3 regions of the Actinomadura rugatobispora genome follow, and region 2 is predicted to be linked to each of the others. Evidence: riboswitches for the same ligand, from Rfam matches in the RefSeq annotation. Region 2 holds a riboswitch; each other region holds the start of a gene.
The links. Region 2 has a riboswitch for thiamine pyrophosphate ahead of thiO (glycine oxidase ThiO). Riboswitches for the same ligand answer to the same signal wherever they lie in the genome.

Region 1 (5,744 bases), 3.3 Mb from region 2:
TGACGGTTCTGATGGTGGCACAACGTTCACGACATGACAACCCGTACCCCCTAGGGGTTATTTCGCGATCCGGGTCACATCGCCGCCGCGGAGACCGGGCGCGCACCCGCCCCGCGGGGTCGTCCACGAAGTTATCCACACCCCCGCGACCGGGCGAGTGGACGATCTTCATGGAATTTTGTCCCTGTTTGCTGAGCTCTATCCCCTGAAAGTGTCGAACACCCGGGCCCGCGCCCGGTCGTCCACAGTGTTGTCCACAGGTTTCCACAGGGTTGTGGACACCTCCGTCACGGATACTTGAGCCATGCCTGAACTACCCGAGGTCGAGGCGCTCGCCGGATTCCTGCGCGAGCGCGCGGCCGGACACGCCGTCGCCCGAGTCGATGTTCTCGCCATCTCCGCCCTGAAGACGTACGACCCGCCGGTCACCGCGCTCGGCGGCCTGACCGTCACCGGCGTCGCCCGCCACGGCAAGTTCCTCGACATCGACGTGGACGGGCTGCACCTGGTCGTCCACCTGGCCCGGGCCGGGTGGCTGCGGTGGCGCGAGGAGATGCCCGCCAAGCCCGCGCGGCCCGGCGGCAAGAACCCGCTCGCGCTGCGCGTCCACCTCGACGACGGCTCCGGCTTCGACCTCACCGAGGCCGGCACCAAGAAGGGCCTGGCCGTCTACGTCGTCCGCGACCCGCGGGAGGTCCCGGGCGTGGCGACGCTCGGCCCCGACCCGCTGGACGAGGCGTTCACGCCCGAGGCGCTGGCGGCGATCGTCGGCGGCAAGCGCACCCAGATCAAGGGGCTGCTGCGCGACCAGAAGGTCGTCGCGGGCATCGGCAACGCCTACTCCGACGAGGTGCTGCACGTCGCGCGGATGTCCCCGTTCAAGATCGCCTCATCGCTGACCGAGGACGACGTGCGCACCCTCCACGAGGCGATCGTCGGGACGCTGCGGGACGCGGTCGAGCGCTCCCGGGGCCTGGCCGCCCAGGACCTCAAGGGCGAGAAGAAGACCGGGCTGCGGGTGCACGCCCGTACCGGCGAGAAATGCCCCGTCTGCGGGGATGTGATCCGCGAGGTGTCGTTCGCCGACTCGTCGCTGCAGTACTGCCCGACCTGCCAGACCGGGGGCAAACCGCTCGCCGACCGCAGGATGTCCCGCCTCCTGAAGTAGCCGCCGGGCCCGGGTCGGCGGGCTCGGCGGCCGGGGAGTGCGGTTGGCGGGGTCGTCGTCGGCGGGGTGTGGTCGGCGGGGTCGTCGTTCTGTCGGGCGAACGGGCTGTCAGCGGACCTTCGGCACGTCGCCCAGGAGCGGGGCGACCTGCGTCCACCGGTGCAGCTCGCAGCCGTCGGCGCGGGTGAACTTCGCGTCGATCGGCTTGTCGTGCCAGGTGCCCTTGACCGTGGCGATCTCCGGACCACCGTAGATCTTGGTGCACATCTGGTCGGGGGCCGTGGGCTTGAAGGGGTCCTTGGCCTTGGCCAGCGCGGCGCACGCCTGCTGGGCCTTCGGATGGTCCCCGCCCGCCGGATCGCAGCTCAGCGTCCAGGTCGTGGCCGGGGCCTGGGCCGAGGCCTTCACCTGGACGGTCAGGGTGTTCTTCGCCTCCGGGGACCCGGAGGGCTGGACGGACGTCGTGGCCGAGGGCTGGTCAGCGGGGTTGCTCGTGGCCTGTTCTGAGCCGCAGGCCGCCAATGACAGGATCATGGCGAGCCCGGGCGTCGTGAAAAGGAGCGTCCGATACCGCATGCGTGATTCGACGCGGGCAGGGTCCGCAGGGTTCCATGGGGGTGTGATGATTTTCGGGGACGATGTCCCGGCGGTTGACGCGAAGGACGTTCCGCAGGACGCGTACCTGCTGGATGTGCGGGAGCAGGACGAGTGGGACGCCGGTCACGCGCCCCGCGCGGTGCACATTCCGATGGGGCGGCTGAGCGACCGCGCCGCCGAGGTGCCGCGCGACCAGGAGGTCTACGTGATCTGCCGGTCCGGTGTCCGGTCGGCCCAGGTGACCGTCGCGCTCAACCAGGCGGGCTGGCTGGCCAAGAACGTCGACGGCGGCATGAAGCGCTGGGTGGAGACCGGGCGCCCGATGGAGACCGACTCGGGGGCACCGCCGTACGTGGCCTGACCACCGGTCTCATGGGACGAGCGAGGCGGGCGTGACGAATGTGCCGGACCGGGGGTGGTTCGGCCGGTTTCGCCTAGCTACGATTGGCTCGACCGATATCCGCGGGAGCTCGGGCCGACCGGGCTGAGAGGGCGACCTGTAGGGCGTCGCCGACCGCATGAACCTGTCCGGGTAATGCCGGCGTAGGGAGCGTGTCCCATGACGTCCAAGGCCGAACCGCGCCCCAAGAACGGGCCGCGCCCGCATGCCGAGGTGCCCTTCACCCTGGAGGAGCCCGCCCCCAAGGCCCTCGGCTTCTGGGACCAGGGCGCGTTCTGGGCCAACCTCGGCGTCAGCCTCTTCGCGTTCTCCGGCGCGTACACCGTGCTGGCCCCCGACGAGAACGGCCGGCCGACGCTGTCGATCGCGGCCGGGATCGTCGCGATGGTCGTGGGAACGGTCCTGGGCGGGCTGATGCTGGGCCTGGCCGCGGCGCCCGGCGCGCGCACCGGGCAGCCGGCGATGGTGCTGCTGCGCGGCCTTTTCGGCGCCCGGCTGTCGTACGTGCCGACCGTCCTCAACATCGCGCAGCTGATCGGCTGGGGCACGTTCGAGCTGATCGTGATCGCGGACGCGGCCCGGACGCTGTGGGACGGGATACCCCGGTGGGGGTACGTGATCGCGGCCGGGATCCTCACCACCGCGCTGACGATCTGGCCGCTGGGCTCGGTCCGGCTGCTGCGCCGCTACGTGACCGCCGCCGTGATGGTGGCGCTGGTCTACTTCTACGTCCAGCTGCTGCGCGAGCCGCTGCCCGACCTGACCGTGGGGTCGTGGGGCGGCTTCTGGATCGGGGCGGACGCGGCGCTGGCGGTGTCGATCTCCTGGGTGCCGGTGGCCGCCGACTACACCCGGCACGCCCGCAGCGCGCGCGGGGCGTTCGGCGCGGCCGCGGTCGGCTACTCCGCCACGCAGATCTTCGCCTACGTGCTGGGGCTGCTGGCGCTGGCCCTGGTCGCGGGGGACTCCTCCAAGGTGTTCGACCCGTTCCTGGGCGTGACGCTGGGCGTGCTGTTCTTCGCGGTGTTCGTGCTGCGGGAGGCCGACCAGTCGTTCGCGAACGTGTACTCCACGGCGGTGTCCATCCAGAACCTGATCCCGCGCGCCGACCGCCGCGTGCTGACGGTCGCGCTGGGCGCCGGGATCACCGGGCTGGCGCTGCTGCTGGACATCGGGGACTACGCGGCGTTCCTGTCCCTGATCGGGTCGGTGTTCGTGCCGATGCTGGGCGTGCTGGCCGCCGACTTCTTCCTCGGCCGGGGCCGGTGGCGGGCCGCCATCGGGACGGCGGACGCCGACCGGCTCGGCTGGGACACCTCGCGCAACGCCCCGTCCCGCTGGGGGATGATCGCGGCCTGGGCGATCGGCTTCGTGGCCTACCAGCTGATCTACCCGGGCGGGGTGAGCTGGTGGGCGGCCTTCTGGCAGGACGTGCAGGGCGCGCTGGGCTTCACGCCGCAGACCTGGATGAGCGCCTCGCTGTTCTCCTTCCTGCTGGCCGGGCTCGCCGCGATCCTGGTCGGCCGCCTGCGCCGCCGTTGACGGCCGGAGACCGCCGGTGACCGGCGTTTCGCCCGCTTTCCGTGCCCTGACGTGGTGTTCTTCCCTCAGGCCGGAAGGCGGGGTGGGAACTTTTCCAGGGCGGTTGCCCGGCGCGGCCCCGAGTCGCAGTGGCACGATGACAGACGTGCAGACCGTTCACGACCCGATCGCCCGCGCCGTCATCGAGTGCGCGGCCGACGCGATCGTGGCCGTCGACAACGGTTACCACGTCACCGTGTGGAACCCGGCGGCGGAGCGGATGTTCGGCTGGAGCGCCGCCGAGGTCATCGGCCGGCCGCCGCCGATCGTCCCGGACGAGCTCAAGGCCGAGCAGAACGCCGTCCAGGAGCGGCTGCTGACCCGGCGCACCGGCGAGGGCGGCGACGGCGGCCGCATCTCCATCGCCACCCGCCGGTTCCACCGCGACGGGCGGCTGATCGACGTGCGGATCGACACCAGCCTCCTGCAGGACGGCGACGGCGCCCCGCTCGGCTGGGTGGGCGTCTACCACCCGGTCGAGGAGGACGAGGTCGCCCAGCACCACACCGCCGAACGGGCCCGGCTCGTGCGCCGCCTCAACGACATCGTCGCCGACCTCAACGCCGAACTCGACCTGGGCGTGGTGCTCGACCGGATCACCGCCGCGCTGATCGAGCTGACCGGCGCCGACGCGGCCGGGTTCGTCCGGATCGAGGGCGAGCGGCTGCGGCTGGTCAACATGACCGGGCTGCCCGACCACATGCGCGGCGCCACCGCCGACCTGCGCTCCAGCCTGGTCGGCGAGCTGCTGCGGTCGGGCCGGGCGGTGCGGCTGGCCACCGGCCGGCAGCGGCTGGGCGATCTGATCTGGTCGGAGCTGCCCGGACTGCACACGGTGGCGCTGGGGCTGTCGTTCCTGCAGAACAGGCCGTACGGGGCGCTGTACGCGCTGTTCTCCGGCCGCAAGGTCGGACACCGCGAGCTGGAACTGCTGGAGCTGCTGGCCGGGCACGCCGGGGTGGCGGTCGGCAACGCGGTCGCCTACGAGGAGGTGGTCCGGCAGCGGGCGCACGAGCGGGCGGTGATCGACTCCAGCGCGGACGGGATCGCCGTCCTCGACCGCGACGGCCTGGTCCGGCAGTGGAACCCGGCCGCGCACGCGCTCACCGGGATCCCGCCGGAGCAGGCGCTCGGCAAGGAGCTGCCGTTCGAGATGCCCGCGGTCGGCGAGATGCTCACCATCCCGTTCGAGACGGGCGTCTGGCTGAACGTGCTGGTCGCGGAGATCGAGGAGACCGAGGAGCTGGTCGTCGACTTCCGCGACGTGACCGAGGCCAAGGCGCTGGAGGAGGCCAAGGACCTGTTCCTCGCCACCACCAGCCACGAGCTGCGCACCCCGGTCACGGTCGTGCAGGGGTTCGCGAGCACGCTCACCAACCGGTGGGACGAGATGGCCGACGCCGACCGCCGGTCCGCCGTCGCGACCATCGCCGAGCGCGCCCAGTCGCTGGGCCGCCTGGTGGAGCACCTGCTGCGCGGCGCCCGCGCGGGGGCGGACGAGCTGGCCGTGACGATCGAGTCGTTCGGGCTGGCCAGGGTGCTGGAGGGCGTGGTGGCGGGCTTCCGCTCGCTGTCGGACCTGCACCGGGTCGAGCTGGAGATCGCCGACGACCTGCCGCAGGCGCGCGGAGACGCCCTGGCCACCGACATCGTGCTGGGCCAGCTGCTGGAGAACGCCGTCAAGTACTCCCCGGACGGCGGCACGATCACGGTGCGGGCCTGGTGCGAGGACGACGACGTGGTGGTCACCGTGGTCGACGAGGGCATCGGCATCGCCCCCGGCGACCACGAGCGGATCTTCGAGCGCTTCGTGCAGGGCGAGGCGGGCGACCGGCGCCGCTTCGGCGGCATCGGGCTCGGTCTCTACATTGTGAAACGCCTCACAGAGGCGCAGGGCGGGCAGATTTCGGCGCACCCGGCCGCCGGGCACGCGGGCACGCGGATGTGCTTGCGGCTGAAGGCGGCCACCGCGCCGGCCGGTGAGGGCGCGCATCCCGC
Region 2 (5,744 bases):
GGGCGTGTCGCCCTGGTGCGGCAGCTCGCCGGTGACCAGTTCGAACAGCATGGTGCCGGCGGCGTAGACGTCCGAGCGGACGTCGGCGCTGCCCGACAGCACCTGCTCGGGGGCGAGGTAGCCGACGGTGCCGATGATCATGCCGGTCTTGGTCATCCCGGACGCGGTCTCGGCCCGGGCCAGCCCGAAGTCGGCGACCTTGGCCTGGCCGTCCTCGGTGATGAGCACGTTCTCGGGCTTGACGTCGCGGTGCACCAGCCCGGCCCGGTGCGCGGCGCCCAGCGCGGCCAGCACCGGCTGCATGACCTCCAGGGCCTCGCGGGGGCCGAGCCGTCCGCGTGCGGTGAGGAGGTCGCGCAGCGTGCGGCCGCGGACGTACTCCATCACCAGGTACACGTGCTCGCCGTCGGTGCCCTGGTCGTAGACGGCGACCACGTTGGGGTTGGACAGCGCGGCGGCGGCCTTGGCCTCGCCGATGAAGCGGCGGACGAACTCGTCGTCGGCGGCCAGGCCGGCGTGCATGACCTTGATCGCCACGGTGCGGTCGAGCCTGATGTCGCGGGCCACGTAGACCGTGGCCATCCCGCCGCGCGCGATCCGGGACTCGATGCGGTAGCGCCCGTCGAGCACGCGCCCGACGAGGGGATCAGCGACCGTAGTGTCCATCAGAGCGAGTGTAAAGGCCTTCCCGGGCGGTTCCCATCAGCCGGGAGGATGACCTCCCCGGCTGATCTTGGCGGCGGGGTCGGGCCTTCTCAGGCCGCCGGCCCTCATCGTACGGCCTCTTCGCCCGCCCGTCCGGGTTCCAGGGGAGTTGGTCCGGTAATGGGGCTTTCGTCCGAAAATTTTACCTTCGGACGTCCGCGGCGGCGGGAGACCGCCACCCCGGCCAGGCAGAGCAGGCCGCCCGCGAGCGTCAGCGCGCCGGGCACCTCGCCGAGCGCCGCCCACGACATCACCACCACCAGGGCCGGGACCGCGTACGTCGTGGCGCCCATCCGCCCCGCCGACGTCCGGGCCAGCGCGTACGCCCAGGTGGTGAAGGCCAGCGCGGTCGGGAAGACGCCCAGGTAGATCATGTTGAGCGTCGCGGCGGTGGAGGCGCCGGCGGCCTCGCCCGCCAGTTGCCCGGCGAAGGGCAGGCAGGCCAGCGCCCCGATCGCGCAGCCGAAGGTGGTGACCTGCAGCGCGCTCGCGTGCCGCAGCGCGGGCTTCTGGCTCACCACGCCCGCCGCGTACGTCACCGCCGCGACCAGGCACAGCAGCACGCCCAGCACCGGCGAGCGGCCCTCGCCCGACATCGAGAACCCGACCACGACCGCACCGGCGAACGACACCGCCATCCCGGCCAGCAGCCCGCGGGGGAAGCCCTCCTTGAGCAGCCAGCCGCCCAGCAGCGCGATGAGCAGCGGCCCGACGTTGACCACCATCGCGGCGGTGCCCGCGTCCACCTGCTGCTCGCCCCAGTTCAGCGCCACCATGTAGAGGCCGAACCACAGCACGCCCGAGGCGGCGATCCCGGGCCAGGCCGCCCGCGGCGGCCATCCCGCCCGGCGGACCAGGCAGATGACGGCCAGCGTCACCGTGCCCGACAGCAGCCGCCCCAGCGCCAGGGCGCCGGGGCTGTAGTCCTCGCCCGCGCTGCGGATCGACACGAACGCCGACGCCCACAGCACGACGGTGACGCCCGCGGCCGCCATGGCGAGTCGCCCGGCGGCCGATTCCTCCTGGTCCATGCGCCGCACCCTAAGTCGCTGTTTCTTCCACCGACACCGAACGATTCCGTGCGGTTGCAGTTGGACACGCCCAGTTTGAGGTGCGGCGATCTTTCAGGTCCAGCGAATATTTCTCCGGGGACGTTTTAACGATGCTTCACTGTCCGGTGGCGATGCCCTCCCAGGGCGAGGACGCCTGCGCGTAGCGGCGCATCGGGATCCGGCCGGCCTGCCGGGCCAGCCGCCCCGCCTCCACGGCGTGCCGCATCGCCGCCGCCATCCGCGCCGGATGCTGCGCCCGGGTCACGGCCGTCGCCAGCAGCACCGCGTCGCAGCCGAGCTCCATCGCCAGCGCGGCGTCGCTGGCCGTGCCCAGACCCGCGTCCAGGATCACCGGGACGCCCGCGCCCTCCACGATCAGCTCGATGTTGTGCGGGTTGCGGATGCCCAGGCCGGAGCCGATGGGGGAGCCCAGCGGCATCACCGCGGCGCAGCCCACCTGCTCCAGGCGGCGCGCCAGCACCGGGTCGTCGCTGGTGTACGGGAGCACCGTGAAGCCGTCGTCCACCAGCTGCTCGGCCGCCTCGACCAGCTCGATCGGGTCGGGCAGCAGGGTGTGCTCGTCGGCGATGACCTCCAGCTTCACCCACGGGGTGCCCAGCGCCTCGCGGGCCAGCTTGGCGGTCAGCACCGCCTCGCCCGCGGTGAAGCAGCCGGCGGTGTTGGGCAGCACCCTGATCCCGCAGTCGCGCAGCACGTCCAGCACCGAGCCGCGGGCCGACGGGTCCACCCGCCGCATCGCGACGGTGGTGAGCGTCGTGCCCGACGCCAGCAGCGCCTCGCGCAGCACGCTCATGCTGGGCACCCCGCCGGTGCCCATGATCAGCCGCGAGCCGATCTCCTCGCCCGCGATCACCAGCGTGTCGTCGTTCGCCCGGGGATCCACCTTCAGCCTCCCTGCACGGCGGTCAGCACCTCGAGCCGATCCGCCTCCGCCAGCGTCGTCGCGGCCCAGTCGGACCGCCGTACCACCTCGTCGTTGAGCGCCGCGGCCACGCCCGAGGCGTCCGGGCCGGAGCGCCCGGTCACCGCGGCGACCGCGTCCGCCACGGTGGTGTCCCCGGGCAGTTCGCGCGGCTCCCCGTTGACCACCACGTTGATCATCGTCGTCGTCTCCTCGGTCATGGCGCCGCCACCAGGCGGTCGGGGGTGAACGCGGCTCCGACCTCGGGCACCGTGCCCTCCAGCAGCGCCTCGGAAAGGATGTCCGCGCTGACCGGGGTCAGCAGGATGCCGTTGCGGAAATGGCCGGTGCCGATGACCAGGCCGGGCAGCGCCGCCGGCCCCATCACCGGGGCGTTGTCGGGCGAGCCGGGCCGCAGCCCCGCCGACACCTCCGCGAACTCCAGCTCGGTGATGCCCGGCAGCAGCTCGCGCGCGTCGCGCAGCAGCTCCCACAGCCCCCCGGCCGTCACCCGCGTGTCGAAGCCCATCTCCTCCTGCGTGGCGCCGACCACCACCTCGCCGTCCTCGCGCGGCACCAGGTAGATCGGGGAGCCCCTGACCACGCCGCGGGTGCAGCGCCGCAGGAACGGCACCCTGGTACGGAGCCGGATCACCTGCCCCTTCACCGGGCGCACGGGTGGAACGATCCCGGGCGGCAGCCCCTCCAGGTCGCCCGACCACGGCCCGGCGGCCAGCAGCACCCGGTCGGCGCGGATCTCGGCGCCGCCCGCCAGCCGCACCCCCGCCGCGGCGCCGCCCTCGACGATCACGGCGGCGGCCCGCTCGCGCACCAGCCGCGCGCCGTGCCGCTCCGCGGCGGCCAGCAGCGCCGGGGCCAGCCGCCTGGGGTCGATCGCGCCGTCCTCGGGGGCCAGCAGCCCGCCCCGCACGCCCGGCGCCAGCATCGGCTCCAGCCGACGGCACTCGCGGCCGGTCAGCGCCTGGACGGGGATGCCGAGCGACTCCTGGAAGCGGCGCAGATCGTCCAGATGCCGCAGGTCGTCGGCGTCGAAGGCGACCTCCAGGAGCCCGTCGGAGCGGTAGCCGGTCGGCAGCCCGGTGTCCTCCTCCAGTTCGGCGGCGAACGCGCCGTACCGGTCGCGGGAGGCCAGGCCCAGCCGCAGCAGCGGCTCCTCGCCGTAGTTCAGCTCGCTGACCGGGGTGAGCATGCCCGCCGCGACGGCGGTGGCGCCGCTCCCGGGGGCCGGGTCGATCAGGGTGACGGCGGCGCCGCGCGCCGCGACCCGCCAGGCGGTCGCCAGGCCGATGACGCCCGCGCCGATGATCGCGATGTCCATCCCGCTCCCTTCGCCGGCATGATCCGGATCAGGTCCAAGCGGTCGGCGGCCCGTCCTAGCCGCCCTCTCAGCCCGGTCGTACCGGACTCCCGCGCACTTTCCCCCCAAGCCTACGTCGCCCGCGGGTCGCTTCCGGCCGCCGACTAGGGTGTGCCGACATGGAGAGCGTGGTCGTGGTGGGCGGCGGGCTGGCCGGGGTGCGCGCCGTCGAGGCGTTGCGGGCCAAGGGATTCCAGGGCGAGCTGACCCTGGTCTCGGAGGAGCGGCACCGGCCCTACGACCGGCCGCCGCTGTCGAAGGCGGTGCTGGCCGGGGAACGGGACGACACGACCGTCGACGCCGACTGGGACGCGCTGCGCGTCCGGCTGCTGCTCGGCGAGCGCGCCACCGCGCTGCGCCCCGCGCCCGAGCCCGGAGGCGGCGGCACCGTCGCCACCACGGCCGGCGACCTGCGCTTCGACGGGCTGGTCATCGCCACCGGCGCCACCCCCGTCACGCTGCCCGGCGACGGGCCCCAGCGGGTGCTGCGCACCATCGACGACGCCCGCGCCCTGCGCGGCCGGCTGACCGTGGGCGCCCGCGTCGTCATCGTCGGCGCGGGCTGGATCGGCGCCGAGGTGGCCACCACCGCGGCCAGGAAGGGCTGCGCGGTCACGGTCGTCGAGGCGGCCGACACCCCGCTGGCCAACGCGATCGGACCGGAGGTCGGCGGGCTCACCGCCCCCTGGTACGCCGAGGCGGGCGTGGAACTGCGCACCGGCGTCAAGGTCGCCGCGATCGAGCCCGGCGGCCTGGCCCTGGCCGACGGCGACCGGATCGCCGCCGACGAGGTCGTGGTCGGCGTCGGCGTCCGCCCCCGGCTGGACTGGCTGGACGGCTCGGGCCTGCTCACCGAGGGCGGGATCGTCACCGACGCCGCGTTCCGCGCCACCGTCGGGGAGGGCCCCGCCCGCCGCGACATCGTGGCGGTCGGCGACTGCGCCGCCTGGTGGTCGGAGCGGTACGGCCGCCGCCTGCTCATCGAGCACTGGGACACCGCCCTGAACGCCCCCGACGTCGCCGCCGCGACCCTCCTCGGCCAGGACGCGTCCTACGACGCCGTCCCCTACTTCTGGTCGGAGCAGTTCGGCCGGATGGTGCAGTACGCGGGCCACCACCCCTCCGCCGAGCGCCTCGTCCACCGGGGCGACCCGGCGGGGGCCAAGTGGGCCGTCTGCTGGCTCACGGGCGACCGGCTTGAGGCCGTCCTCACCGTCGGCCGCCCGCGCGACGTGATGCAGGCCAGGCGGCTGATCGCCGCCGGAACGCCGGTCGACCCGGAGGCCGTCGCGGACCCGGACACCCCCCTCAAGGACGCGGTGCGGACTGGAGGGGACTCCTGAGGGTTTGAGCGACATGGGGGCGTGGTAGGCAGGGGGCGTGACGCAACTGCACGCAACCGTAGAAAGCGCTCTCGATCCCCGGACCGACTCCCTCGTCGGAGAGTGGCTCACCCTCAAGCAGGCGACCGAAGCCCTCGGGATCAAGCAAAGCAGGGTCAAGCAGCTGCTCAGCGAGCGCAAGCTGCTGGCGGTCCGCCGCGACGGCGCCCCGATGGTGCCCGCGGAGTTCATCAAGGACGGGCAGGTCATCAAGGGGCTTCCAGGCACGCTGACGCTGCTGTCGGACGCGGGCTTCGACGACGTCGAGACGCTGCGCTGGCTGTTCACCGCCGACGACACGCTGC
Region 3 (5,744 bases), 3.2 Mb from region 2:
TGTCGGTCAGGGCGTCCCCGGAGATGACCAGGAAGCGGTCGTCGCGCAGCGCCTCGGCGGCGTTCCGGACGCTGCCGGCGGTGCCGAGCGGGATCTCCTCGGTGGCGTAGCTCAGCGCCATGCCGAGCTCCTCGCCGTCGCCGAAGTAGTTGCGGATCAGCGCGGCCAGGAACTGGACGGTCACCACGGTCTCGCCGAACCCGTGCCGCCTGAGCAGGCGCAGCACATGTTCCATGATCGGCCGGTTGACGAGAGGGAGCAGGGGCTTGGGCTGGTTGGCGGTCATCGGGCGCAGCCGGGTCCCCTCGCCGCCCGCCATCACAACGGCCTTCATCGCGGTGTCCGCGCTCCCTTCGGGTCGCCGGCCGGAGGTCCCGGATCGGTCTCGCCGGGCGGGCGGCCCGGGTCGCTCTCTCCGGGCGGGCGCGGCGGGGGCCCCGGGGGGCCGGCGCGGCCGGCCAGCACCAGTCGCCGCGTCTGCTCCCAGTAGAGAAGGGCCGCCCACCAGTACAGGAACGTCCCCCAGATCGCGAACGACCAGCCGATGACCTTCGCGGCGGTGGCCGCCCAGCCCTCGTGGTCGCCGAGCAGCAGCAGCGGGAAGGCGTACAGCAGGCACAGCGTCGCGGCCTTGCCCGCGAAGTGCACCGGCAGCGTGCCCGAGTACCCCAGTCTGCGGGTGATCGGCGCGATCGGGACGATCGCCGCCTCCCGGGCGACCAGCACGGCCACCAGCCACAGCGGGATGATGTCGCGGACCGTCAGCCCGGCCAGGGTCGCCAGGATGTAGAGCCGGTCGGCGGCCGGGTCGAGCACGGTGCCCAGCTTGCTGGTCTGCTCCAGCGCGCGGGCCAGCTTGCCGTCCAGCCAGTCCGACAGGCCGGCGAACACCAGCACGCCCAGGGCCCACCAGTCGGCCTCGATCAGGACCAGCCACAGGAACAGCGGCACGCCCAGCAGCCGGGCGAAACTCAGCGCGTTCGGCACCGTCCAGATCCGTCCCGACACCGCCTCCGCCGCAGCGGCCGACCCGGTCTCGGGGACCGGGCCCCCGCCCGGCTCCGGTGGCCTGTCGACATCAGGGCTCACTGACGCGTCGCCTCCCCTATCCCCCAATGCCCCGACCTTATCGTCAGGGTGGGCGAGGCCCTCGGCGCCCCGGCCCCCCTCCGGGGCCGGCGGCCCCGGCCTACCGGGCGTCGGCGGGGCGGCCGGCGCCCTGGTCACGGGCGTGCCGGTCACCGCCCGTGCCGTCGCCGGCGCCGAGCGGGAGCACGGCCGCCACGACGAACCCGCCCGCGGGGCCGGGTCCGGCCTCGACCGTTCCGCCGACGCTGCGGGCGCGCTCGGTCATCCCGACGATCCCGAAGCCCGCGCCCGTCCCGGCGCCCGCGTCGGCCCCGGCACCTGCACCGCCCGGCGCGGCGGGTCCGCGGCCGTCGTCGGCGACGGTGATCCGCAGGTTCCCGGCGGCGCGTTCCAGCAGGACCTCGACCGAGCCGGCCCGGGCGTGCTTGACCACGTTGGTCAGCGCCTCCTGGACGATCCGGTAGGCCACGATCCCGACCTCGGGCGCCTCCCGTTCGGCGCCGCGCTCCTCCAGGACGGCGGCGAGCCCGGATTCCCGCGCGGCGTCCACCAGTTCGGCGATGCCGGCCGCGCCGGGCGGCACCGCCCCCGGCGCGCCGTCCCCGGCCTCGCGCAGCACCTGGAGGGTGGCCCTCAGCTCGGTGCGGGTGTCGCGGCAGGTCGCGGCGATCTCGTTGAGGCATCCGGCGATCTCGGCGCGGTCCAGGGGACGGCCGGAGGCCACCAGGTGCGCCGCGGCCCCGGCCCGGACGCCGATCACGGTGATGCTGTGGGCGAGCAGGTCGTGCAGGTCCCGGGCGATGCGCAGGCGCTCCTCGGCGACCCGCCGCCGGGCCTCCTCCTCGCGGGTCCGCTCGGCGCGCTCGGCCCGCTCGGTGGCCGCGGCCAGCCGGGCCCGGTGAACCCGCCAGGTCTGCACGCCGACGACCACTCCGACGATGGCCTCGATCACGCCGATCTGCTCGAGCCCGCTGCGCCCGCTGGCGCCCATGGAGAACAGCACCGCGCAGACCAGCAGCAGCGCGGCCGTGCCGAACAGCACCGTGCGCACGCGGCGTCCCATCACCGCGAAGGTGAACAGCGCGAACACCTCGGCGGGGGCGGCGGCGTGGTGCTGGTACTGCAGCAGGTGGTACGGCAGCGCCACCGCGACGACCAGGGCCAGCGCGAGCCCGGGCCGGCGGCGCCGCCAGGCCAGCGGCACGTGCGCCCCGGCCAGCAGCAGCGCGCCGAGCGGGTCCAGGGACCGCACGCCCGGCCAGGCCACCGCGGCGGCCAGCGCCCCCGCCGCCAGGACCCCGGCGAGCAGGGTGTCCAGCGTCACATCCCGCACCCGGGCTTTGATCAACACACCAGCAATCCTGCCCGACCCGGCCCGCTCCCCCAAACCGCCCCCGGTGGACGCCGGCGCGGGCGAAAGGTTAACGTCGTGCCCGACAGATCGCGGGGGCCCGGCGAACCGGGCTGAGATTGCGGCTGGCACGGCCGCTGACCGCTGGAACCTGACCGGGTAATGCCGGCGTAGGGAGAGATCCAGTCATGACCAAGGACGGCTCGGTTCGGCCTGCCCGCAAGACGTACCTGACCGGCTCGCGCGAGGGTCTGCGCGTGCCGATGCGGGAGGTGCCGCTGACCAACGGGGCCTCGGTGGTGCTGTACGACACCTCCGGCCCGTACACCGATCCCGCCTACGAGGCCGACGTGCGGCGCGGGCTCCCGCCGCTGCGCGAGGCGTGGATCGCCGGACGCGGCGACACCGCCGCCTACGAGGGGCGGGCGGCCCGCCCGGAGGACGACGGGCGGCGCTCCGGCGATCCGCTGCGCGACGCCGCGGCCTTCCCGCCGCGACGGCCGCGGCGGGCGACCGGGGAGGCGGTGACGCAGCGGGCCTACGCGCGGCGCGGCGAGATCACCCCGGAGATGGAGTTCGTCGCGCTGCGCGAGGGCGTCGAGCCGGAGTTCGTGCGGGCGGAGCTGGCGGCGGGACGGGCCGTGCTGCCCGCCAACGTCAACCACCCCGAGATCGAACCGATGATCATCGGGCGGAACTTCCTGGTGAAGGTCAACGCCAACATCGGCAACAGCGCGGTGGCGTCCTCCGTCGAGGAGGAGGTCGAGAAGATGACCTGGGCGACCCGCTGGGGCGCCGACACGATCATGGACCTGTCGACCGGCCGGGACATCCACACCACCCGGGAGTGGATCCTGCGCAACTCGCCGGTGCCGGTCGGCACGGTGCCGCTGTACCAGGCGCTGGAGAAGGTCGGCGGCGATCCGGCCGCGCTCACCTACGAGGTCTTCCGCGACACCGTGATCGAGCAGGCCGAGCAGGGCGTGGACTACATGACCGTGCACGCGGGCGTGCTGCTGCGGTACGTGCCGCTGACCGCGCGGCGCAGGACGGGCATCGTGTCCCGGGGCGGGTCGATCATGGCGGCCTGGTGCCTGGCGCACCACGAGGAGAACTTCCTCTACACCCGCTTCCGGGAGCTGTGCGAGATCTTCGCGGCCTACGACATCACCTGGTCGCTGGGCGACGGGCTGCGGCCGGGCTGCGTCGCCGACGCCAACGACGAGGCGCAGTTCGCCGAGCTGCGCACGCAGGGCGAGCTCACCCGGATCGCGGCGGAGTTCGGCAACCAGGTGATGAACGAGGGCCCCGGCCACGTCCCGATGCACAAGATCAAGGAGAACGTGGACCGGCAGCGGGAGTGGTGCGACGACGCGCCGTTCTACACGCTGGGCCCGCTGACGACCGACATCGCGCCCGGGTACGACCACATCACCTCGGCGATCGGCGCCGCGATGATCGGCTGGCACGGCACCGCGATGCTGTGCTACGTGACGCCCAAGGAGCATCTGGGGCTGCCCGACCGCGACGACGTGAAGGCGGGCATGATCGCCTACAAGATCGCCGCGCACGCCGCCGACCTGGCCAAGGGCCATCCGGGCGCGCAGGCCTGGGACGACGCGCTGTCGGACGCCCGGTTCGAGTTCCGCTGGGAGGACCAGTTCAACCTGGCCCTCGACCCGGACACGGCGCGCGCGTTCCATGACGAGACGCTGCCGGCGGCCCCGGCCAAGACGGCGCACTTCTGCTCGATGTGCGGCCCGCACTTCTGCGCGATGAAGATCACTCAGGATGTGCGCCGGTACGCCGGGGAGCACGGGCTGCCGGAGGACGAGGCGCTGGAGGCCGGGCTGCGCGACAAGGCGGCGGAGTTCACCTCCGCCGGCAACCGGATCTATCTCCCGATCGCCGACTGAGCGGCCGGACGGCCACGGGTCCGCGCGGGTCCGCGCGCGTCCGGCGGATCACCGCTGCGCGAACGGGCGGGATCGGGAGAGGATGGGGCGGCGCCGCCCGCCGCGGCGTGCGCGGACCTGTGGTCGGTCAGGACGGGTGGTGGAGCCGGTGGACGCGCCTGGACCCGCGGTGGCCCGCGACGAGGAACTGCGCGCGCGCCTCGCCGCCGGGGACGAGACGGCGCTGGCCGAGGTGTACGACCTGTTCTCTCCGCTGGTGTTCGGGCTGGCCCGGCGGGTGACGGCGGACGCGGACGCGGCCGGGGACGTGACCCAGGAGGTGTTCGTCGGGCTGTGGGAGCGTCCGCTGGCGTTCGACCCGGCCAAGGGGTCGCTGCGCACGTGGCTGGCGACGCTGGCGCACCGCCGCGCGGTCGACTGGGTGCGCCGTGAGAGCCGCCACCGGCGGCCGCCTCCGGTCACGGCCCCGGACGGCAACGGGCGGCCCGGCGTGGAGGAGGAAGTCCTCGAAGGGGAGCTGGCGGCCGGGGTGCGGCGCGGGTTACAGGGCCTTCCGCCGAATCTGCGCGAGGTCCTGGAACTGGCCTACTACCACGGCCTGACCTACCGCGAGGTTGCGGCACGGCTGGGGATCCCGGAGGGGACGGCCAAGTCGCGGATCCGCAGCGCGCTCGCGCGGCTGGCGCGCGAACTGGAAAGCGAAGGGCTCACCTCGTGAGCGCCCGCGCGGCCGCGGGCGCGGTGCCCGCGCACGTACCGGCGACTGGTGGAACGGGCGGGGGCGGCGTACTTTCGGAAGGAGGCCGGGCTTGAGCGAGGAAGGACATCCTGACGTGGACGGGGCTCTCGCCGCCTGGGCACTGGACTCCTGCCCGCCCGAAGAGGCCGCCCGGATCGCCGAGCACGTCGCCTCCTGCGCGGGCTGCTCCGAGGAGGCCGTCCGGCTCCGCGACACCGCTGGGCTGCTGGCGGCGGTCACATCGGCCGCGCCGCCGGCGGAACTGCGCGCGACGGTGCTGTCGGCCGCGCTGAGCAGACGCCGCGCGGGCGTCGCGGTAGGCGTGTCCGAGGAACTGGCGGGCGCGTACGCGCGGCAGGTGGCGCGCATGGACGCGCTGCTGGCCTCGCTGACGGCCGCCGACTGGCGGGCGCCGCTGCCCGAGTTGCCCGGGTACGGCTCAGTCCGGCGCCTGGTCGACCATCTGATCGGGAACGACGCGGCGTTCGCGGGCGATCTCGGGCTCGTCCCGGCGCGCGCGGCCCCCGGCCCGCGCGGGGTGTGGCGGGCGCAGGCCGACGCCGTCGTGCGGGGCTTCGGCGCCGACGTGCGCCTACTGGAGCGCGAGGCGTCGCTGGCCGGGGCCCGGCCGGTCCGCGCTCCGGCGCGC

Region 1: it holds a riboswitch for thiamine pyrophosphate, as region 2 does, so the genes downstream of both, ACZ466_RS20945 (purine-cytosine permease family protein) here and thiO (glycine oxidase ThiO) in region 2, are expected to answer to the same signal.
Region 3: it holds a riboswitch for thiamine pyrophosphate, as region 2 does, so the genes downstream of both, thiC (phosphomethylpyrimidine synthase ThiC) here and thiO (glycine oxidase ThiO) in region 2, are expected to answer to the same signal.

Annotation. Positions count from the first base shown of each region.
Region 1 is NZ_AP029191.1:4,734,187-4,739,930, forward strand. Features, by position in the region: gene ACZ466_RS20930 (Fpg/Nei family DNA glycosylase) at 305-1,168, shown strand; gene ACZ466_RS20935 (SSI family serine proteinase inhibitor) at 1,277-1,744, opposite strand; gene ACZ466_RS20940 (rhodanese-like domain-containing protein) at 1,794-2,126, shown strand; TPP riboswitch at 2,218-2,332, shown strand; gene ACZ466_RS20945 (purine-cytosine permease family protein) at 2,325-3,707, shown strand; gene ACZ466_RS20950 (PAS domain-containing sensor histidine kinase) at 3,844-5,744, shown strand, end outside.
Region 2 is NZ_AP029191.1:8,084,159-8,089,902, forward strand. Features, by position in the region: gene pknB (Stk1 family PASTA domain-containing Ser/Thr kinase) at 1-666, opposite strand, end outside; gene ACZ466_RS36290 (DMT family transporter) at 771-1,736, opposite strand; gene ACZ466_RS36295 (thiazole synthase) at 1,873-2,661, opposite strand; gene thiS (sulfur carrier protein ThiS) at 2,664-2,900, opposite strand; gene thiO (glycine oxidase ThiO) at 2,897-4,018, opposite strand; TPP riboswitch at 4,007-4,121, opposite strand; gene ACZ466_RS36310 (NAD(P)/FAD-dependent oxidoreductase) at 4,177-5,400, shown strand; gene ACZ466_RS36315 (Rv2175c family DNA-binding protein) at 5,438-5,744, shown strand, end outside.
Region 3 is NZ_AP029191.1:11,280,023-11,285,766, forward strand. Features, by position in the region: gene ACZ466_RS50555 (sugar phosphate nucleotidyltransferase) at 1-334, opposite strand, end outside; gene ACZ466_RS50560 (CDP-alcohol phosphatidyltransferase family protein) at 331-1,008, opposite strand; gene ACZ466_RS50565 (sensor histidine kinase) at 1,190-2,440, opposite strand; TPP riboswitch at 2,523-2,634, shown strand; gene thiC (phosphomethylpyrimidine synthase ThiC) at 2,629-4,356, shown strand; gene ACZ466_RS50575 (RNA polymerase sigma factor) at 4,505-5,074, shown strand; gene ACZ466_RS50580 (maleylpyruvate isomerase family mycothiol-dependent enzyme) at 5,166-5,744, shown strand, end outside.